One region of the Streptomyces sp. NPDC017936 genome, then DNA from elsewhere that is predicted to be linked to it. Evidence: riboswitches for the same ligand, from Rfam matches in the RefSeq annotation. Region 1 holds a riboswitch; each other region holds the start of a gene.
The links. Region 1 has a riboswitch for S-adenosylmethionine ahead of ACH4F6_RS06360 (amino acid ABC transporter permease). Riboswitches for the same ligand answer to the same signal wherever they lie in the genome.

Region 1 (7,359 bases):
TGGCGTCGGCGACCGGCTCGGCGAGGCCGCTGTCCTTCTTGGCGGTCGCGGCGATCAGGCCCTGCAGCGTCTCGCCGGCGCCGGAGAACTGACCGGCGAGACGGGTCGCCTGGGGCGTGCCGGCGGTCTTCGCCACGTGGTAGGCGAAGATCGGGTTGGGCCCGAAGTAGGCGTCGATCTTGCCGCTGTTCAGCGCCAGGTAGATGCTGTTGGTCTCCTGGAAGTACTTGATGGTGAGCTTCTTGCCCTCCTTGGCCAGCTTCGCCTGCCACTCCAGCAGGATCTTCTCCTGGTTGGTGCCGTTGCTGACGGTGACCGTCTTGCCGGCGAGGCTGTGGTAGTCGCCGTCGAAGGTCCAGGTGTCGTCCTTCTTCACCTCGAAGGCGAGGTCGTCCTTCCGGTAGGAGGCGAACTCGTACTTCTTCTTGCGCTCCTCGGTGTCGGTGATGTTGGCGAAGCCGACGTCGACCTTTCCGCTGTCGATGCCGATGAACAGGTTCTCCCAGGTCGACCGGCGCACCTCGGGCTGGAGACCGAGGACGGCGGCCACCAGGCGGCCGAGGTCGACCTCGGAGCCCGTGAGCGTCTTCTGGTCGCTCCCGACGAAGCCGAGCGGCGGGTTGCCGGACGGCAGGGTGCCGACCCCGAGCACCAGTTTGCCGCGCTTCCTGACCGCGTCGGGCAGTTCGGCGCTGATGGACTTCACCTCCGCGACCTTCAGGGTGGTCTCCTTGGCGGCGCCGTTGGACAGCCGGCCCACGGTGACCGTGCCCGCGGTGTCGGTCGTCGTGGTGGCGGCGTCGCTGTCGCCCCCGCAGGCGGCGAGCTGGGTGGCGAGGACGGTGACGGCTGTCGCCGCGGTGATGCCGCGTATCAGGCCGCGTCGGGAGAGCTGGAGGGGCATGGCTGTCCTTAGTCGTTCGCAGAGGGATGGTGGAGGAGGCGTGGGGGGAAGCGGTGGGGCCCGGCCGGCCGGGTCAGAGGACCTTGCTCAGGAAGTCCCGGGTGCGCTCGTGCCGCGGCTTGTCCAGGACCTCGGCGGGCGGACCCTGTTCGACGATCCGGCCGCCGTCGATGAACACGACCCGGTCGGCGATCTCGCGGGCGAAGCCGATCTCGTGGGTGACGATCACCAGGGTGGTGCCGCTCCTCGCCAGGTCCTTGATGACGGCGAGGACCTCACCGACGAGTTCGGGGTCGAGGGCGGAGGTGGGTTCGTCGAAGAGGATGACCCCGGGGCGCAGCGCCAGGGCGCGGGCGATGGCCACGCGCTGCTGCTGACCGCCCGACAGCTGCCGGGGGTAGGCGGCCGCCTTGTCCGCCAGGCCGACCCGTTGCAGCAGTTCGCCGGCGAGTGTCCGGGCCTCCGCCTTGCCGAGCCTCCCGGTCGCCACCGGGGCGGCGGCCACGTTGTCCAGCACCGTCAGGTGCGGGAAGAGGTTGAAGTTCTGGAACACGAACCCGATGCGGCTGCGCTGGGTCAGGATGACCCGCTCGCTCAGCTCCTTCAGCCTCTCGCCCTGCCGGCGGACGCCGATGAGTTCGCCGTTGACGCTGACGTAGCCGATCTCCGGCTTCTCCAGGTGGTTGATGACCCGCAGCAGGGTGGACTTGCCGGAGCCGGACGGGCCGAGGATCACGGTGACCTCGCCGGGCCGCACCGTCAGGTCGACCCCGTCGAGCACCCGGTGGGAGCCGTACCACTTGTGCACGTCGTGCACCTCGACGGCGGCGGCGTCACGGGGCGTCCCGGCGGTCATACGGCGGCCTCCCGGCGGATGCGGTCCCGCAGGCCGGCGAGACCGGTCCGCAGCTTCTGCAACGGGGTCGGCGGCAGCGTGCGGGTGGCGCCGCGGGCGTAGTACCGCTCGACGTAGAACTGGACGACGGACACGACGCTGGTGAGGATCAGGTACCAGACGGTGACGACCAGCAGCAGCGGCACGATGTCACCGGGGTAGGTGGAGCCCATGGTCTGCGCGGTCCCGAACAGGTCGAGCAGCGAGACGTAGAAGACCAGCGAGGTGCTCTTGATCAGGCCGATGAGCTGGTTGACGTAGTTCGGGGTGATCGAGCGCAGCGCCTGCGGCCAGACGATCCTCCTGAACCGGTAGCCCTTCGGCAGGCCGAGCGCGGAGGCCGCCTCGTGCTGGCCCTGGTCGACGGAGAGGATGCCGCCCCGGACGACCTCGGCCGCGTACGCCGCCTCGTTGAGGCTGAGGCCGACGACGGCCACGGCCATGTCGGTGGCCAGCCGGGACTCGTCGAAGGTGAAGAAGGCCGGTCCGAAGGGGACGCCCACGCTGAGCGTCTGGTACAGGGCGCTGAAGTTGTAGAGGAACAGCAGGACCACGATCAGCGGTATCGAGCGGAACGCCCAGACGTAGGTCCAGCTCACCGCCCGCAGCACCGGGCTCTTCGAGAGCCGGGCCAGGGCGAGGAGGATGCCGCCGAGGAGCCCCAGCACCGCGCTGTACGCGGTGACCTCGAGGGTGATGAGGAGTCCGTCGAGGATGGTCGGCCGCAGGAACCAGTAGCCGAACCGGTCCCACTGGTAGAAGGGGTTGGAGACCAGACCGTGGAGGAACTGGGCCGCCAGGACCAGCACGATCGTGGTGGCGATCCAGCGGCCGGGGCGGCGCAGCGGCTGGACCCGCTGCGCGGTCAGCGGTTTTGACGGGGTGTCGGGGGACGGCGGTGCCTCGGTGACGGACACGGCGGCGCCTGGGGGTTCGCTCATGAGGGGCTCCGGCGGAATGGGGATGCCCCGGGACACGGCGGCCGCGGTGTGACCACGGCGGCCGCTTCGCGGCGGGACGGGACACACGGCAACGCACGGGAACCGGAGGCTGGGCGGACAAACACACCGCTCACGCGGTGTTCGTCAGGAACGCGGGGCTGCGGAGGGGGACGTCAGCCCCGACAGCGGGCACGGCCCGGTGCGGTACACAGTGCGCTGTTCACGCGGAGCAGGTCGACGGCCCGGTCGGCGACGAGCGGCTGCGCGGACGGGTGTACGCAGCCCCGAGGGCGGCGGGGCGCCGTCCTGAGAGCTGCGTACATGGTGTTCTCCGTCATCGTCACGGCCCCCGGGGGGGCCTCGCGCGCTTACCGAATCGTCCGTGCCGGCACGTCATCCGGTCCGGTCGTCACCTGGGGCACCCCACCGCGGCGCGAGGGTTGCCGGTCAGCAAGCCAGGGCTTGTCGCTGACGCTCATGACCGTTCTGGGCCGTAAGTTAAGACAGTTGCCCGAACGGATGTCAACGTCCGGTCCACTGGGTGGACCGGGTCAGGGGCGCCCGGCCTGCGGTCGCGGGCCCTGGTCGGGGGTCGCGTGGGCCGCCCAGTCCAGGATCTGGACAGCGGCCCCGGCGGCCTCCAGGCCCCGGCAGCGGGCGCGGTGACGGCGGTCGATGCCGTCGAGGTCGAGGTGTCCGCCGAACGCCGGGTGCGCGGCCAGACGGCGGGCGTAGGCCCACAGGGCCGGGTGGCCGGCGATGCGCTGCACGGCTCCCGCGTCGAGGTGGTGACGGTGCACGGTGTCGAGCTGCACCAGGGCCACCCACAACTCGACGTCGGCCGCCGTCATCCGATCACCGATCAGGTACGGTTGCGCGCTGAGCCCCCGCTCCAGGACGCCGAGCGTGGCGAGCAGGGTGTCGAGGGCCTCGGCGCGTTCCGTCGCGTCGGCGTGGGCCGCCCCGGCGCGCTGCGCGGCCTCCTCGATGCCCTGTGCGCACATCCGCTCGACGGCCTCGATCTCCGACCCGGCGCCGCACGGGTACAGCGTGGGCCGGCCGCCGCCGAAGCGGCGGGCGAGGTCGCGGGCGATGTCGGGGCCGTGGGTGGAGACGATCCGCCCGGACCAGTCGTCGCTCAGCACGGGGCCGACGGCGGGCCCGGTGTAGTGGTGGGCGCTGGCGTCGTAGAGCGGGCGCAGCGCCAGGTGGCCTCCGTCGGGACAGTCGGGCACGGCGGGCAGGAGCGTCAGCGGACAGGCCCGGTCCAGGCCGAGCAGGCCGTGGACGACGGCGATGCGCAGGCCGTCGGGGTCGGCCGTGGTCAGGTGGAGGCGGTAGCGGCGCGGCACGGCGTAGTGGCCGCTGCGGGCGTCGCGGCCGATGCGGCCCCGGAAGGCGGGGGCGGGACGGGTGGACGGGTGGGCGGCCGGCGGTGTGACGGACATGACTCTCCCAGGGGGCGGTCGCGCGGACGGACGCGCGGCGGATGCGACGTCTGGCGGGAGGGCGCGGCTCCGGTCCGCGCGCGCCGGCGGGGCCGGTGCCCTGGGGCACCGCCGGTGCGGCCGGGCGCGGGGTCGGGCCGGTTCAGCCCCGGGTGTCGATCGCGCTGCAGACGCGCAGCAGATCGATGTGACGGCGGGAGGTGAGAAGGGGCGACGACCACGCCGTGCGGCTCACGCGGCTGGCGACCGGCTCAAGGCACCCCATGCTTCCCTACCTGTTCACTAGGATTCCCGAACCGAGTGTCGATCGGGCCCCGGCCGCCGTCAAGAGGGCGTCCACGAGGTGAGTACGGCACTGCGGGGCGGCGCCCCGCGACGCGTGGCCCGGCGTCCACCGCCCCGCGGGGCGGCGCCCGGGCTCGGCGTCGCGCCTCCTGGCCGGGCGGACCGCTCCTGGACGGGCCCCTCCTGGGCGGACCGGCCCGTCCGCGGGCGACGGCGCACGGACGGGGGACGCGGGGTGGCGTGGTCCGGGTCCGGGGAGGCGGAGCGTGTCGTGGCGGGCGGCGACGAACGTGAGGGGGCGGCTCTCTAACCGGGCGTCGCCGTCCTCCTGCGGATCCGGCACGGCGCCTCCCGCGTCCGAGCCGTGCGGTGGTCTTCCGACGACCGAGGGCCCTGGCTCACCCGAGTGAACCAAGGCCCTGTACGAGGCGGGTTGCCGCCTCCGCGGTCGGGACGACAGGATTTGAACCTGCGACCCCTTGACCCCCAGTCAAGTGCGCTACCAAGCTGCGCCACGTCCCGTCGCGCTCCGCGACGGTGAACCGTGGGAACGCGCAGGTAAACACTACCGCACGCGCGCCGGTGCCGGGTCCCCTATCCGGCGGCTCCCGGCAGGGCCACGCCCAGCCGCGCGGCGCGCTCGGTCAGCTCGCGCCACACCTTCGGCGCGACCGGCACGCCCTTCTCCCCGCGCCCGGCGGCCACGGCGGCGCTGCGTTCGCCGGGGTAGAACACGCCCTCGGCGCCGTCCGCCGCGGGCAGGCCCTTCAGGGTGTCCAGAGTGGCGTCGACGGCCTCGGTGAAGGCGTCCGCGCCGCCGAAGGCGGCCGGGTCGACGGCGATGAGCAGCGCGTTCTGACGGTGCTCGCGTCCCGCCGGGTCGTCCGAGTGGAAGGACGCGAAGATCGGCGCGCCGACCAGCACGCTGGTCAGCAGTTCGAACGCCAGCGACATGCCGGATCCCTTCGCCCCGCCCAGCGGCAGCGGCATGACCGCCTTGTCCGGGTCGGTGGTCGGGGTGCCGTCCTCGGTGGCGGCCGCGCCCTCGGGCAGCGGGGTGCCGTTCGCCTTCGCCTGGCGGATCCTGCCCAGGGCGATGGTGGCGGTGGCCATGTCGAGCAGCAGCGGGGCGCGGGACGACGACTCGGCGGTCGGCACGGCGACGGCGAGCGGGCTGGTGGCGACCGCCGCGCCCTTGACGCCGGTGTAGCCCATGTTGGGCATGCCGGCGACGAAGCCGATGCCGACCAGCCCCTGCTCGGCGATCTTGGACACGTAGTAGCCGATGGCGCCGGTGTGCACGGTGCGGCGTACGCCCACCGCGGCGACGCCGTTCGTCCGGGCCCGGGTGACCGCCTCGTCGGCGGCGGCGGACAGGGCGACCGGTCCGGGGGCGCGGTCGGCGTCCAGGACGGCCGCGGCGGGGGTGGAGGACTCCACCGTGATGTCGGCGCCGGCGTTGGCGACGCCCTTCTCCAGCAGGTCCAGGTAGGCGGGGACCCGGGCGACGCCGTGCGAGTCGACGCCTCGCAGCGCCGCCCAGACGAACACGTCGGCGGTGGTGCGGGCGTGCTCGGCGCTCAGGCCGCCCTTCTCGAGGAGGGCCGCGGAGAGGGTGCGCAGCTCCTCGGCGGGGACCAGGACCTTCTTGGGTGTGTCGGGCATGGTGGCGGGTGCCTCCTGGTTCAGCGGGTGACGAGGACGTCGACGACGGCGGTGGTGCCCTCCGTCACGGCCTTGAGGGCGCGCTCCAGCGCGGGCGCCAGGGCCTCGGTCGTGTCGACGGTCTCGGTGTGCATCCCGAACGGCTCGGCGAACCGGGCCAGTCGGGGCAGTCGGTGCAGGTCGGTGCCGAGCCACTCGCCGGTCTCGGCGGCCGCGCCCTCGGGGTAGAACCTGCGGTGGTTGAGGTTCATCGATTTGTAGACGCGGTTGTTGAACACCACGACCAGCACGGGCAGGTCGTACGCCTTGCTGGCGTCGTACGACTGGATGACCGGGTTGTAGGCGAAGGCGCCGTCGCCGACGGTGAGGACCACCGGGCGGTCGGGGGCGGCGAGCTTGACGCCGAGCGCGACCGCGATGCCCTGGCCGAGGCCGCCCTGCACGTAGAAGTACGAGTCGGGGGCGTCGGTGCGCAGGTGGCGCTTGACGGTCCGGCTGTGGGTGATCGTCTCGTCGACGACGATGCCGTCCTTGCCGTCGAGCAGCCCGCGCAGCGTGGCGGCGACCAGCACCGGGTCGACGCCCTCGGCGTCCCCGGCCCGTTCCCCGGCCTTGGTCTCGGCCTGCGCGACGGCGGCCCGCTCGGCCGCGAACCGGGTCTCCTGCGCGGCGAGGCGCTCGGCGACGGCGGCCTCGTCGAGGTCCTTCGCGCGCTTGGTGAGCTGGCGCAGGGTGTGGGCGACGTTGCCCTCCAGGTAGGTGTCCGCGAACAGGACCTGGTAGACGACGTGCGGGCGCTGCGGGACCTCGTCGATGACGACGATCCTCGCCCGGGAGGGCTCGCGGCTCGGCGGGTAGAACGGCACGCGGCAGTTGACCAGCAGGATCAGGTCCGCCGTGTCCATCCACGGGCCGATGTCGGTGCCGGCGTGCAGCCGGTGGGTGCGCGGGAAGTTGCCGCACACCGCCGAGTCGGGCTCGACGACCGGGATGTTCCAGGCCTCGGCGAAGGCCGTCAGGGCCTCGAAGCCGCCCGCCTCCCGGCCGGCCGTCTCCGTCACGATCACCGGGTTGCGGGCCTCCCGGATCATCCGCGCGACCGGGTCGACCTCCTCCGGGGAGCTGTGCGTGGAGCCCGGCGCGACGACCGGCTTGGCCTCGCGGCCGTCCCAGTCCTCGAGCAGGATCTCCAGCGGGACGTTCAGGTAGGCGGGGCCGGCC
Region 2 (7,359 bases), on a different contig from region 1:
ACGGCGTACACGGTGCGGTGAGCGTCGCGGACGAGAAGCACCCGTTCGCCGACCCGGGGCTGCCGCCCCACGAGCACCGGATGCAGGACATCGACGAGCGGGCCGCCAAGCGGTCCGAGCGTGCGGTCGCCCTCCTGTTCACGGTGTCGATGCTGGCCACCGTCGGCTTCATCGCCTCGTACGTGGCGATCCCGCACGACAAGTCGATCTTCGTGTTCCCGCTCGGGCACATCAGCGCGCAGAACTTCGCGCTGGGCCTGACCCTGGGCGCCTCCCTGTTCTGCATCGGCGCGGCCGCGGTCCACTGGGCCCGCACGCTGATGTCCGACGTGGAGGTCGCCGACGAGCGTCACCCGATCGAGGCGTCGCCCGAGGTCAAGGCCAAGGTCATGGCCGACTTCAAGCAGGGCGCCACGGAGTCCGCGCTGGGCCGCCGCAAGCTGATCCGCAACACGATGTTCGGTGCGCTGGCCCTGTTCCCGCTCTCCGGCGTCGTGCTGCTGCGCGACCTGGGCCCGCTGCCCGAGGACAAGCTGCGCCACACGCTGTGGGGCAAGGGCAAGCTCCTCGTCAACATGAACACCAACGAGCCGCTGCGTCCCTCGGACGTCGCGGTCGGCTCCCTCACCTTCGCCAAGCCGGAGGGCCTGGAGGAGCACGACCACGACTTCCAGACCGAGATCGCCAAGGCCGCCCTGATGATCGTCCGGATCCAGCCGGAGGACATCAAGGACAAGCGCGAACTCGCGTGGTCGCACGAGGGCATCGTGGCGTACTCGAAGATCTGCACCCACGTCGGTTGCCCGATCTCCCTGTACGAGCAGCAGACGCACCACGTGCTGTGCCCCTGCCACCAGTCCACCTTCGACCTGTCCGACGGTGCCCGAGTGATCTTCGGCCCCGCCGGCCACGCCCTGCCGCAGCTGCGCATCGGCGTGAACGACGAGGGCTACCTCGAGGCGCTCGGCGACTTCGAAGAGCCCGTCGGTCCTGCCTTCTGGGAGCGCGGATGAGCAACAACGACGACCGCAGGAAGGCACCCGCGGGCGAGCGGGTGGCCGACTGGGCCGACGGTCGGCTGGGAATCTACTCCCTGGCCAAGGCCAACATGCGCAAGATCTTCCCGGACCACTGGTCCTTCATGCTGGGTGAGATCTGCCTCTACAGCTTCATCATCATCATCCTCACGGGTGTGTACCTGACGCTGTTCTTCCACCCGTCGATGAACGAGGTGGAGTACCACGGCAGCTACGTCCCGCTGCAGGGCCAGCTGATGTCGGAGGCGTTCAACTCGACGCTCCACATCTCCTTCGACGTCCGTGGCGGTCTGCTCATCCGGCAGATCCACCACTGGGCCGCGGTCATCTTCCTCGCCGGCATGTTCGTGCACATGATGCGCGTCTTCTTCACCGGCGCGTTCCGCAAGCCGCGTGAGATCAACTGGCTGTTCGGCTTCCTGCTCTTCGTCCTGGGCATGTTCACCGGTTTCACCGGCTACTCGCTCCCGGACGACCTGCTCTCCGGCACCGGTGTCCGCTTCACCCAGGGCGCGATCCTGTCCGTGCCGATCGTCGGCACGTACATCTCGATGTTCCTGTTCGGCGGGGAGTTCCCGGGCGGCGACTTCGTCGCGCGGTTCTACTCGATCCACATCCTGCTGCTGCCGGGCATCATGCTCGGTCTGGTGGTCGGCCACCTGATCCTGGTCTTCTACCACAAGCACACGCAGTTCGCGGGTCCCGGCCGCACCAACAAGAACGTCGTCGGCATGCCGCTGCTGCCGGTCTACATGGCCAAGGCCGGAGGCTTCTTCTTCCTGGTCTTCGGCGCCATCGCGGCCCTCGCCGGCATCGCGTCCATCAACCCGATCTGGGTGCTGGGCCCCTACCGTCCGGACCAGGTGTCCACCGGCGCCCAGCCCGACTGGTACATGGGCTTCGCCGAGGGCCTGATCCGCGCCATGCCGGGCTGGGAGATCAACTTCTGGGGTCACACGCTCGTGCTGGGCGTGTTCATCCCGCTGGTGCTCTTCGGTCTGTTCCTCGGTGTGATCGCCCTGTACCCGTTCATCGAGTCGTGGGTCACCGGCGACAAGCGCGAGCACCACATCCTGGACCGTCCGCGCAACGCCCCGACCCGTACGGCCTTCGGCGTCGCCTGGGTCACCGGCTACATGATCATGCTGATCGGTGGTGGCAACGACATCTTCGCCACCCACTTCCACCTGTCGATCAACGCGGTCACCTGGTTCGTCCGGATCGGCTTCTTCGCCGGACCGGTCCTCGCCTTCGTGGTCACCAAGCGGATCTGCCTCGGCCTCCAGCGCCGCGACAAGGACAAGGTGCTGCACGGTCGCGAGACCGGCACCATCAAGCGCCTGCCGCACGGTGAGTACATCGAGGTCCACGAGCCGCTCAGCCAGGAGGCCCTGTACACGCTCACCGCGCACGAGCAGTACAAGCCGGCCGAGATCGGCCCGACGGTCGACGAGAACGGCGTCGAGCGCAAGGTGAAGCGCTCCGAGAAGGTCCGCGCCAAGCTGAGCAAGGCGTACTACGGCGAGGAGAGCCAGATCCCGAAGCCGACCGTCGAGGAGTACAAGGAGATCACGAGCGGCCACGGCCACCACTGATCACTGCGTCGCCACGCACCCCAGGAGGGCCCCGTCCGGTGTTCGGACGGGGCCCTTCGCCGTGCCCGCGGCTGGATAGGGTGGAGCCGTCGATACGCGCGTCCCGGGGAGCGGGACCGGACTGACCCAGGAGCGGCATATGAGCGCTGTGACCCCCGCTGGAGGCGACACCGCGGCGGGCCGTTCCTGGCCCGCCCTGCTGAACGGCCTGCTGGAGGGCCGGGACCTCAGCGCGGACGACACCGCCTGGGCGATGGACCTGATCATGCGCGGCGAGGCGACCGACGCGCAGATCGCCGGGTTCGCGGTGGCGCTGCGCGCCAAGGGCGAGACGGTCGAGGAGATCACCGGCCTGGTCCGGACGATGTACGAGCACGCCAACGTGATCGAGGTGCCGGGGCGGACCGTCGACATCGTCGGCACCGGCGGCGACGGCGCGAAGACGGTGAACATCTCCACGATGTCGTCGATCGTCATCGCCGGCACGGGCGCGAAGGTCGTCAAGCACGGCAACCGGGCCGCCTCCTCCGCGTCCGGCGCCTCGGACGTCCTGGAGAAGCTGGGCGTCAACCTGGAACTGACCCCGCGGCGGGTGGCCGAGGTGGCCGAGGAGGCCGGCATCACCTTCTGCTTCGCGGTCAAGTTCCACCCGGCGCTGCGCCACGTCGCCGCCGCGCGCGGACAGCTGGGCATCCGGACCACCTTCAACGCGCTCGGTCCGCTGACCAACCCGGCGAAGGTGAAGGCGCAGGCGGTGGGGGTGGCCGATCCGCGCATGGCCCCGCTCATCGCCGGTGTCCTCGCCGAGCGCGGCAACTCCTCCCTGGTGTTCCGCGGCGACGACGGCTTCGACGAGCTGACGACCACGTCCACCTCCCGGGTGTGGATCGTGCGCGACGGCAAGGTCACCGAGGAGACCTTCGACCCGCGGGACGTCGGCATCGAGCTGGTGCCGGTGGAGGCGCTGCGGGGCGCGGACCCGTCGTACAACGCGGAGGTCGCGCGACGGCTGCTGGAGGGGGAGACGGGCCCGGTGCGCGACGCCGTCCTGCTGAACGCGGCGGCGGCCCTGGTGGCGCTGGACCCGACGGACGCGCCGCTGGCCGAGCAGATCCGCGCCGGCATGGAGAAGGCGGCGCAGTCCATCGACTCCGGGGCGGCCGAGCGGGCGCTGGAGCGCTGGGTGGCGGCCAGCAACGCGTAGCGGACACCGGGTGCGGTCCCGCGATCCGGACACGGGTTGCGGGACCGCGATCACTTAGCGTACGTTCTCCCCCAGGTCATGAGTGACAGTCATGAGGCCCCGGCCGACTGTCCGGCAACCCTCCGTCCGTGGCGGGGTGCCCCGGGTGAAGACCAGGTCGTGGGCAGCGAGGTCCACGGCAAGCGCGGACCCCTCGAGCAACCAGGGGTCCTGGTCGTCGAGGAGCCTTCCGTGAGCAAGCGAATGCGATAGGGCCGCAGAGCCCCGCCTCCGCATCCCTTTCACCTCTTCCACCGCGTCCGTGCCGTCGACGCGCCGTCCGGCACGGTGCGGTGTCCTCCTCGAGGGTTCCCACCGAGCGCCCTCGCCTGCCTTCACGGGAGTTCCGCCATGTCCGTCTCCACCGCTGCCGCCGCCCAGTCCGTCTGTGCCCCGCTGCCCGTTCTGGGCGCGGATGTCACCGTCCCGCTCGTCACGGGCGGCGAGGTCGCCTACGCGGCGCTCGACTACGCGGCCAGCGCCCCCGCCCTCCAGCGCGTCTGGGACGACGTGGCGGCCTACGCCCCGTACTACGGCAGCGTCCACCGCGGCGCCGGATACCTCTCCCAGCTCTCCACCGACCTCTTCGAGAACGCCCGCAGGACGGTCGCGGAGTTCCTCGACTGCCGCGCCGACGACCAGCTGGTGTTCACCCGCTCCACCACGGACTCCCTGAACCTCCTGGCCGCGGCCCTCCCCGCCGGCTGCCAGGTCTTCGTCTTCGAGACCGAGCACCACGCCTCGCTGCTGCCCTGGAAGGACGCCCGGGTCACCTGCCTCGACGCCCCGCGCACCCCGGGCCGGGCCGTCGAGACCCTGGAGCGCGCCCTCGCCGGCCGCGACCCTCACGGCCCGGCCCTGGTCTGCGTGACCGGCGCCTCGAACGTCACCGGCGAGCTGTGGCCGGTCCGCGAGCTGGCCGCCGCCGCCCACGCCCACGGCGCCCGGATCGTCCTGGACGCGGCCCAGCTGGCCCCGCACCACCCGGTGTCCGTCCAGGACCTCGACGTCGACTGGGTCGCCTTCTCCGGGCACAAGCTGTACGCCCCCTTCGGTGCCGGCGTCCTGGCCGGGCGGGCCGACTGGCTGCGGGAGGCCGACCCCTACCTCGCCGGCGGCGGCGCCAGCCGCAGGGTCACCCGGCGCGAGGACGGGGGAGTGGACGTGGAGTGGCACGAGAGCGCCGCCCGGCACGAGGCCGGCTCCCCGAACGTGATCGGCGCCTACGCCGTCGCCTCCGCCTGCCGGGCCCTGACCGAGGCGGGCTTCGACACGCTGGTAGCCCGCGAGCGGTACCTGATCGACAAGGTGCGCACCGGCCTGGCCGAGGTCCCCGAGGTGCGCGTGCTGTCCCTGTTCGGTGACGACGCCCCGCGCGTGGGCGTGATCTCCTTCGTCGTCGAGGGCTGGAACAGCTCCCACTTCGCCGCCGCCCTCTCCGCCGAGTACGGCATCGGCGTCCGCGACGGCCTCTTCTGCGCCCACCCGCTGGTCCGCACCCTGCTGGGCGGCGAACCCCGGAGCCAGGGCGAGTGCGGTTCCCCCGAGGCCGCCCCCGGCGAGAAGTCCCTCAACGCCGTCCGGGTGAGCTTCGGCGCGGGCACCCCGGACGAGCACGTGGAGCGTTTCGTGAACGCGGTGAAGGAGCTGGTGAGCGACGGCGCGAAGTGGCGGTACCGGACGGAGGACGGCCGCTGCGTCCCGGCGGTGTGAGGGGGGCCTCGCGCGCGGGAGCCGTGTCAGGGGGTCAGGAGTCCAGCCCGATCGCGAACGCCGCCTCCAGGTCGTGCTGCGAGTAGGTGCGGAAGGCGACGTGCGTGTCCGTCGCCTCCACGCCGGGGATCTTGCTGATCCGCCCCGGGATGACCTCCGCCAGGTCCTCGTGCTGCCGCACCCGCACCATGGCGATCAGGTCGTACGTGCCGGTGACGGAGAAGACCTCGCTCACGGAGTCCAGCGAAGCGATCCGCTCGGCGATCTCGGGGATCCGGTCCACGCTGGTCTTGATGAGGACGATCGCGGTGATCACGGCTGGTTCTCTCCCTCGGGGGCCGGAGCTGGGGCGGCCTTCACTCTAGTCGTCCCCTGGAACCGGGCCCACGCGAAGACCAGGCCCAGGCCGAAGCCCAGCAGATGGGCCAGGTACGCCACGCCCGGCCCCCGGGCGGCCTGCCCCGCGGCCACCCACTGCAGGGCCGCCCAGAAGGGCAGCACGACCCACGCCGGGAAGCGCAGCGGCAGGAAGAACAGGAACGGCAGGAGACTGGTCACCCGCGCCCGGGGGAACAGGTACAGGCACGCGCCGAGGACCGCCGAGATCGCCCCCGAGGCACCGACCAGGGACTGTCCGGAGTCGGCGTGCGCGGCGGCGTACCCCACCAGGGCCAGGTAGCCGCAGCCGAGGTAGAAGAGCGTGAACTGGACGTGGCCCATGCGGCGCTCGGTCATGGCGCCGAAGACGTAGAGGAAGAGCATGTTGCCCAGCAGGTGCACCCAGCCGCCGTGGACGAACAGGGCCGTCGCGGGGGTGAGCGCGGAGGGCGCCGCGCCCTCGAACAGCTCGGCCGGGACCACTCCCCACCGGTGGAAGTAGGCGCGCCGGGCGGCCGGCAGGGCCTCGCCGGTGCCGTACGCCGTGCCGATGCCCGAGGCGGGGCCGGTCACGAAGATCACACAGCACAGGGTGATCAGCGCGTACGTCACCGGCGCGCGGGGCCGCCGGATCGCTCTGCCCACGGTCCTGCGCACGGTGCCGATCCAGTCGCCGGTCATGAACACAGAGCATGACGTAACGGGACGCAATGCCCCGGACCGCCTCGCCGCCGTGGACAGGGGGGCGACGGGTACCCGCCAGGCCGTAGGGTTACGAGCCACATGGACCGGGGAGCCCTTGGGCGCGCCCCGGCGTCCGAAGACCGACACTAGAAGGAAGCGGACGGTCACGATGACGGTTCCCCTGCCGACCGCCACCACGCGGTGGCGCTGCACGCTCTGCGGCAACCTCACCCGGTTCGACGTGACGCGCTCGTCGAAGGTCGTCGAGTACGTGCACCTCGATCTCGCCGGTGAGCCCAAGGTCGAGGAGCGCGAGGTGGTCAGTGAGACCATCGAGTCGGTGCGGTGTCGTTGGTGCAACGCCGTGGACCAGGTGGAACTCGTGGACAGGCCGGGCGCCGGTTCCTGACGACGGGGATCCCCGCCCGCTCGAGCGAAGCCGAGAACGGGGGAGGGTCCCGCACAGCTAGCTAGTGGGGTGTGACGGATGGTGGAGAGCGCAGGCGGGGGGCCGGGCGACGGCGCCGCTGAGGTGCTCGACCGTCCGCTGCCCGACGGTGTGCGCCGCCGGGTCGTCCAGATCGTCTCGGACGGCTTCGGCGGGCTGACCGTCGGCGAACTGCCCGCCCAGTTGCGGCAGTACGCCCGGTTCGCCCCGAACCGGCGGGCCAAGTTCGCGGGCAACGCGATGGCGGCCGCGCTGGAGACG
Region 3 (7,359 bases), on a different contig from region 1:
GGCGGCACGCCGGGGATCGGGGTGGAGGACAAGGGGCGGGCCGTCGCCGTGCACACCCGGAGGGCGGAGGACCCGCAGGCCGCCTTCGAGGCCCTGCGGCAGCCCCTGGCCGACCTCGCCACCCGGCACGGACTGATCGTCGAGCCCGGCCGGATGGTGCTGGAGCTGCGGCCCCCGGGGGTGGACAAGGGCGTGGCGCTGACGGAGTACGTCCGTGAGACCGGCGCCGGGGCGGTCCTCTTCGCCGGCGACGACCTCGGCGACCTCCCCGCCTTCGCCGCCGTCGAGAAGCTCCGCTCCGACGGCGTGCCCGGTCTCCTCGTGGCCAGCGGCAGCGCCGAGGTGACGCAGCTCGCCGAACGCGCGGACCTCGTCGTCGACGGGCCCGCCGGCGTCGTACGGCTGCTGCGGGCGCTCGCGGATCAGCTGGGCTGAAGGTCCCGCAGCGCCTGCAACTGGTCCAGGAACCACTGGGCCGGGGGCAGCGCGGTGGCGGCCGCGGCCAGCCTCTTGGTGCGCTCCGCCCGCTCCTCCGGCCCCATGGACAGCGCCTCGTGCAGGGCGCGGGCGGTCTCCAGGACGTCGTAGGGGTTCACCACCAGCGCGTCCTCGCCCAGCTCCCAGTACGCCCCCGCCTCCCGGGACAGCACCAGCGCGCAGCCCCGGTCGGAGACGACCGGCACCTCCTTGGCGACCAGGTTCATGCCGTCCCGGATGGGGTTGACCAGGGCCACGTCCGCGAGGCGGTAGGCGGCCAGGGAGCGGGCGAAGTCGTCCTTGACGTGCAGGACGACCGGGGTCCAGTCCGCGGTGCGGTACCGGTCGTTGATCTCCCGCGCCACCCGCTGCACCTCGGCGGTGTACTCGCGGTAGACGGCGAGGTCCTGGCGGGAGGGGTAGGCGAAGGCGACGTGGACGACCCGCTCGTGCCACTCCGGGTGGTCGTCGAGCAGCTGCCGGTACGCCAGCAGGCCGCGCACGATGTTCTTCGAGAGTTCGGTGCGGTCGACGCGGACGATCGTCCTGCGCGGGCCGCCGTCGGGGGCCGTGCCGATCTCCGCGCGCAGGACCGGGAGGCGTTCCTCGACGTCCGCCTCGTGGGAGCGGGCGCGCAGGAAGTCGGCGTCGGCGCCGAGGCCGTGCACCCCGACCAGGGTCCCGTCGAGGCCCCCCGCGAACTCCGCGCAGCACGCGGTGAACGCGTCCGCCCAGCGGTGGGTCAGGAAGCCCACGCGGTCCGCGCCGAGCATGCCCCGCAGCAGCTGGACGCGGATGTCGGCGGGCAGCAGGCCGAAGTAGTCCACCGGCGCCCACGGCGTGTGCGAGAAGTGGCCGATGCGCAGGTCGGGGCGGAGTTCGCGGAGCATGCCGGGGACCAGGCACAGGTGGTAGTCCTGCACCAGGACCGCCGCGCCCTCGGCCGCCTCCTGCGCCAGTGCCTCGGCGAAGGCCCGGTTGTAGGTCTCGTACGACGCCCACTGGCGCCGGAACTCCGCGTCGAAGACCGGCTCCAGCGGGGTCTGGTACAGCAGGTGGTGGAGGAACCAGAGCACGGAGTTGGCGATGCCGTTGTACGCGTCGGCGTGCACGTCGGCCGGGACGGGCAGCATCCGCACGCCCTCCTCGCCGACCCCGCGCCGGACCGCCTCCCGGTCGCCCTCGGACAGGGCCGAGCACACCCACAGGGCCCCCGCGTCGGGGCCGATCGCCGACAGCCCGGAGACCAGCCCGCCGCCGCCCCTCCTGGCGTGCAGCGAGCCGTCGTCGCGGACCGTGTAGGAGACCGGGCCGCGGTTGGACGCGACCAGCACCTGGGCGCCCCGGGCGCCCTGAGCAGCAGGACCGTGCGTGGAAGCCATACGCCTCAACCTAGCCCGGTCCTGATCCGCTCAAACGTACGGACGCGCTGTCGGAACGGGTCGTATCCGGCCGTATACGACCCGTCGCGCGGACGGCACGGCCCCGGTCACCGGACGGTCACGCGGCCTTGCGGGCCGCGTACTCCGCGATCTGCGCCATCGGGGGCCGCTCCTCCGTGTCCACCGGGTAGGTGCGCGGCTCGAAGCCGTCCGGGCCCCGCTCGAACTGGGTGAGGGAGGGCCGGACCAGGTGCCCCCGGGCCAGCCGCAGCTGGGCCGTGCGGTATATCGCCGCCGCCATCCGGCCGAGCGCCTGCCCGTCCTGGTGGCGGTGCTTGCGCACGCCCACGTCGACCTGGGCGAGGGCGTCGAGGCCCACCAGGTGCAGGGCGTCGACCAGCATGCCCAGCTCCACGCCGTAGCCGACGGGGAAGGGCAGCTGTTCCAGCAGGGTGCGGCGGGCCGCGTACTCGCCGCCCAGCGGCTGCACGAAGCCGGCCAGCCGCGGCCAGTGCAGGTTGAGCAGGGGGCGGGCCATCAGCTCCGTCACCCGGCCGCCCTGGCCGGCGGACCTGCCGGAGGCGGGCCCGTCCGACTCGGTGCCCAGCGGACGGTCGTACATGGCCTTCACCAGTTCGACGCCCGGGTCGGTGAGCAGCGGGCCCACGATCCCCGAGACGAAGTCGGAGGAGAACTCCTTCAGGTCGGCGTCGACGAAGCACACGATGTCCCCGGTGGTGGCCAGCAGGGAGCGCCACAGCACCTCGCCCTTGCCGGGCACGGCCGGCAGGCGCGGGAGGATCGTGTCCCGGTGGACGACCCGCGCGCCGGCCGCCGCGGCGACCTGCGAGGTGCGGTCGGTGGATCCCGAGTCGACGACGACGAGCTCGTCGACGAGCGGGACCTGCTGCATGAGGTCGTGACGGATGACCGCGACGATGTCGCCGACCGTCTCCTCCTCGTTCAGCGCGGGCAGCACCACGGACACCGACTGGCCCGAGGCGCGCTTGGCGGCCAGGATCCTGTGGAGCGGGCGGTCGGTCACCGACCAGGAGCGGGTGACCAACCAGCGCTCGACTTCTTCCAGCACGGTCTGCGGCTCCTCACTGTCGGGATCACGCGGGGTGCACGGGCGGTGACCCTGTGATCCATCTCGCGGTTCGGACGTCTGTCTCAACTGTCCAGGCCTTCGGTTACAGTCTTGAGCAACGCGGGTGACCATCGCATGTCCGGGGTCGTTCCGCGTCCCTGAGTTCAACAACCGCATACCGCTCATCCAGAGGGGCAGAGGGACACGGCCCGATGAAGCCCCGGCAACCCTCCAGCCGGTCCACCACGTCGTCGTGGTGAGGCTCCCGGCTAGGGAAGGTGCCAAATCCGTCTCACGGCGAGATGCGTCGTGAGGAAGATGAGGAGAAAGGGCCTCCCCTCACATGGCTGCGCAGACAGTTGCCACCACCACCGACTCCGCGAGCACCGTCGACCTCGGTCCCGCCGCCGCCCTCTCCTGTCGCGAGTGCGGTCACCGGGTGCCCCTCGGTCCGGTCTTCGCGTGCGAGGAGTGTTTCGGCCCGCTCGAGATCGCGTACGACTTCTCCTCCTACGACCCGGAGGAGCTCCGCAAGCGCATCGAGGCGGGACCCGCGAACATCTGGCGCTACGCGCCGCTGCTGCCCGTCCCGGCCGACGTGGCGGACAAGCCGAACCTCAACCCCGGCTGGACCAAGCTCGTCAAGGCCGACAACCTGGCGCGCGAACTGGGCGTGACCGGCGGGCTGTACGTGAAGGACGACTCCGGCAACCCGACCCACTCCTTCAAGGACCGGGTGGTCGCCCAGGCCCTGGAGGCCGCCCGCGCCTTCGGCTTCACCACCCTCTCCTGCTCCTCCACCGGCAACCTGGCCGGCGCCGTCGGCGCCGCCGCCGCCCGGGCCGGCTTCCGCTCCTGCGTGTTCATCCCGCACGACCTGGAGCAGGGCAAGGTCGTCATGGCCGCGATCTACGGCGGCGAACTCGTCGGCATCGAGGGCAACTACGACGACGTCAACCGCTTCTGCTCCGAGCTCATCGGCGACCCGGCGGGCGAGGGCTGGGGCTTCGTCAACGTCAACCTGCGGCCGTACTACGCCGAGGGCTCCAAGACGCTGGCGTACGAGATCTGCGAGCAGCTCGGCTGGCGGCTCCCGGACCAGCTGGTCGTCCCCATCGCCTCCGGCTCGCAGCTCACGAAGATCGACAAGGGTCTGCAGGAGCTGATCAAGCTCGGCCTCGTCGAGGACAGGCCGTACAAGATCTTCGGCGCCCAGGCCGAGGGCTGCTCGCCGGTGTCCACCGCCTACAAGGCCGGTCACGACGTCGTGCGCCCCCAGAAGCCGGACACCATCGCCAAGTCGCTCGCCATCGGCAACCCGGCGGACGGCCCGTACGTCCTCGACATCGCGCGGCGCACCGGCGGTGCGGTGGAGGACGTGACCGACGAGCAGATCGTCGACGCGATCAAGCTGCTCGCCCGGACGGAGGGCGTCTTCGCCGAGACGGCGGGTGGCGTGACGGTCGGCGTCACCAGGAAGCTGATCGAGAACGGTCTGCTGGACCCGAGCCTCACGACCGTCGTGCTCAACACCGGCGACGGGCTGAAGACGCTGGACGCGGTGGCCGGCACGGGGCTCACCGCGACCATCCGCCCCACCCTGGACTCGTTCCGTGAAGCCGGCCTCGCGTAGGCAGGACCCGCCGAATCACCTGACCGGAGGTCAGCAGCACATGAGCGTCACCGTCCGCATCCCCACCATCCTGCGCACCTACACCGGCGGCCAGGCCGAGGTGTCCGCCGAGGGGGCGACCCTCGCCGAGGTCATCGAGGACCTGGAGAAGAACCACACCGGCATCGCCGCGCGCGTCCTGGACGACCAGGGCAAGCTCCGACGGTTCGTCAACGTGTACGTGAACGACGACGACGTGCGGTTCGAGCAGGGGCTGGAGACGGCGACCCCCGCCGGCGCCGGCGTCTCGATCATCCCCGCCGTCGCCGGTGGCTGATCCCCGGTCGGTACCCGCCGGTAGTAACCGTCGGTAAGAGCGATGACCGTGCGTTCATCGAATTGCCCCCTCCGTGAGAGAAGCGGAGGGGGCAATTCAGTGTGGTTGAGCGCGGTACAGTTGGGGAACTCGCCGCCATTCGCACGCCGAACGCAGAGGAGTTCCGGCTTCGCGTGCGGTGAGAAGTAGCCAAAGTGTGCAGCTGTTTTGCGCCTTTCGTTCCCTATGTGAGGCCCGACTTGCCCTGAGTGCGGGGGAATTCTCGCCATATTTCGGGCCGCCCACGTCCAGAATTCTCGTCCGATCGACCTGTTGCAGACGGCAGTTGGACAGATACATTCAGCCGCGGTCGACGCGTTCCGGCGCACGCCCCCAACCAGTCTGGGGGGTGAGGTCTGACCCGGATCCGCGAAGTGTGGATCTGTGCAAGGGCCAGTAATAGGGGAGTTAGGCATGGCTCAGGGCACCGTCAAGTGGTTCAACGCGGAGAAGGGGTACGGCTTCATCGCGGTCGACGGTGGTGCGGACGTCTTCGTCCACTACAGCGCGATTCAGATGGACGGCTACCGCACCCTGGAAGAGGGCCAGCGGGTCGAGTTCGAGATCTCGCAGGGTCAGAAAGGCCCGCAGGCCGACATGGTTCGCGTCACCGCCTGAACGTTCAGCAACGCCACGTCCACGAAGGGCCCGCACCCGGCGCAGGGTGCGGGCCCTTCGCCCTGCCCGCCCGCCCGCGCCCGCCGTCCGGCCGCCTCCCCGGCCGACCCGCTTCGCGGGTGCGCCTTGCACTCGAGGTGCCCGAGTGCTAATCATTGCGTTAGCACTCTGAAGGTGAGAGTGACAAAGAAGGACCGGGTCGGTGAGGCCCGCAGGCCAGGTGGGGCAAGGAACCACAGGCCGGCGAGCCGTCCGTCGCGGGCGCGGGCGCGGTCCGAAGGAATCACCCCCAGTCCTGGAGGGACCACTTCACATGGCCAAGATCATCGCGTTCGACGAGGAGGCGCGGCGCGGCCTCGAGCGCGGCATGAACCAGCTCGCGGACGCCGTGAAGGTGACGCTCGGCCCCAAGGGCCGCAACGTCGTCCTCGAGAAGAAGTGGGGCGCCCCCACGATCACCAACGATGGTGTCTCCATCGCCAAGGAGATCGAGCTCGAGGACCCGTACGAGAAGATCGGCGCCGAGCTGGTCAAGGAAGTCGCCAAGAAGACGGACGACGTCGCCGGTGACGGTACGACCACCGCGACCGTCCTCGCCCAGGCCCTGGTCAAGGAGGGCCTGCGCAACGTAGCCGCCGGCGCCAACCCGATGGCCCTGAAGCGCGGTATCGAGAAGGCCGTCGAGGCCGTCTCCGCCGCCCTGCTCGAGCAGGCGAAGGACGTCGAGACCAAGGAGCAGATCGCCTCCACGGCCTCCATCTCCGCCGCCGACACCCAGATCGGCGAGCTGATCGCCGAGGCCATGGACAAGGTCGGCAAGGAAGGCGTCATCACCGTCGAGGAGTCCCAGACCTTCGGTCTGGAGCTGGAGCTCACCGAGGGCATGCGCTTCGACAAGGGCTACATCTCGGCGTACTTCGCCACCGACATGGAGCGTATGGAGGCCGTCCTCGACGACCCGTACATCCTGATCGCCAACTCCAAGATCTCCAACGTCAAGGACCTGCTCCCGCTCCTGGAGAAGGTCATGCAGTCGGGCAAGCCGCTGCTGATCATCGCCGAGGACGTCGAGGGCGAGGCCCTGTCGACCCTGGTCGTCAACAAGATCCGCGGCACCTTCAAGTCCGTCGCGGTCAAGGCCCCGGGCTTCGGCGACCGCCGCAAGGCCATGCTGAACGACATCGCCATCCTCACCGGCGGCGAGGTCATCTCCGAGGAGGTCGGTCTCAAGCTCGAGAACACGACCCTCGACCTGCTCGGCAAGGCCCGCAAGGTCGTCATCACCAAGGACGAGACCACCATCGTCGACGGCGCCGGCTCCTCGGAGCAGGTCGCGGGCCGCGTGAACCAGATCCGCGCCGAGATCGAGAACAGCGACTCCGACTACGACCGCGAGAAGCTCCAGGAGCGCCTGGCCAAGCTCGCGGGCGGCGTGGCCGTCATCAAGGCCGGTGCCGCCACCGAGGTCGAGCTCAAGGAGCGCAAGCACCGCATCGAGGACGCCGTCCGCAACGCGAAGGCGGCCGTCGAGGAGGGCATCGTCGCCGGTGGCGGCGTGGCCCTGCTCCAGGCCTCCCAGGTGTTCGAGAAGCTGGAGCTCGAGGGCGACGAGGCCACCGGTGCCGCCGCCGTCAAGCTGGCGCTCGAGGCCCCGCTGAAGCAGATCGCGGTCAACGCCGGCCTCGAGGGCGGCGTCGTGGTGGAGAAGGTGCGCAACCTGACCCCGGGCCACGGCCTGAACGCCGCGACCGGCGAGTACGTCGACCTGGTCGCCGAGGGCATCATCGACCCGGCCAAGGTGACG

Region 2: linked by a shared signal. The riboswitch ahead of ACH4F6_RS29040 (aminotransferase class V-fold PLP-dependent enzyme) and the one ahead of ACH4F6_RS06360 (amino acid ABC transporter permease) in region 1 are both predicted to bind S-adenosylmethionine.
Region 3: linked by a shared signal. The riboswitch ahead of thrC (threonine synthase) and the one ahead of ACH4F6_RS06360 (amino acid ABC transporter permease) in region 1 are both predicted to bind S-adenosylmethionine.

The regions. Positions count from the first base shown of each region.
Region 1 is NZ_JBIRHK010000002.1:628,169-635,527, reverse strand. Features, by position in the region: gene ACH4F6_RS06370 (transporter substrate-binding domain-containing protein) at 1-904, opposite strand, end outside; gene ACH4F6_RS06365 (amino acid ABC transporter ATP-binding protein) at 978-1,760, opposite strand; gene ACH4F6_RS06360 (amino acid ABC transporter permease) at 1,757-2,740, opposite strand; SAM riboswitch class IV at 3,100-3,223, opposite strand; gene ACH4F6_RS06355 (glutathione S-transferase C-terminal domain-containing protein) at 3,292-4,188, opposite strand; gene ACH4F6_RS06350 (putative leader peptide) at 4,331-4,453, opposite strand; tRNA gene ACH4F6_RS06345 (tRNA-Pro) at 4,922-4,995, opposite strand; gene ACH4F6_RS06340 (Ldh family oxidoreductase) at 5,068-6,138, opposite strand; gene ACH4F6_RS06335 (thiamine pyrophosphate-dependent enzyme) at 6,159-7,359, opposite strand, start outside.
Region 2 is NZ_JBIRHK010000015.1:225,548-232,906, forward strand. Features, by position in the region: gene ACH4F6_RS29025 (Rieske 2Fe-2S domain-containing protein) at 1-1,013, shown strand, start outside; gene ACH4F6_RS29030 (cytochrome bc complex cytochrome b subunit) at 1,010-2,632, shown strand; gene trpD (anthranilate phosphoribosyltransferase) at 2,772-3,836, shown strand; SAM riboswitch class IV at 3,911-4,027, shown strand; gene ACH4F6_RS29040 (aminotransferase class V-fold PLP-dependent enzyme) at 4,227-5,588, shown strand; gene ACH4F6_RS29045 (Lrp/AsnC family transcriptional regulator) at 5,623-5,904, opposite strand; gene ACH4F6_RS29050 (rhomboid family intramembrane serine protease) at 5,901-6,647, opposite strand; gene ACH4F6_RS29055 (hypothetical protein) at 6,820-7,059, shown strand; gene ACH4F6_RS29060 (NYN domain-containing protein) at 7,138-7,359, shown strand, end outside.
Region 3 is NZ_JBIRHK010000005.1:118,147-125,505, forward strand. Features, by position in the region: gene otsB (trehalose-phosphatase) at 1-435, shown strand, start outside; gene ACH4F6_RS12355 (trehalose-6-phosphate synthase) at 423-1,859, opposite strand; gene ACH4F6_RS12360 (glucosyl-3-phosphoglycerate synthase) at 1,978-2,949, opposite strand; SAM riboswitch class I at 3,129-3,274, shown strand; gene thrC (threonine synthase) at 3,293-4,582, shown strand; gene ACH4F6_RS12370 (MoaD/ThiS family protein) at 4,623-4,898, shown strand; gene ACH4F6_RS12375 (cold-shock protein) at 5,352-5,555, shown strand; gene groL (chaperonin GroEL) at 5,869-7,359, shown strand, end outside.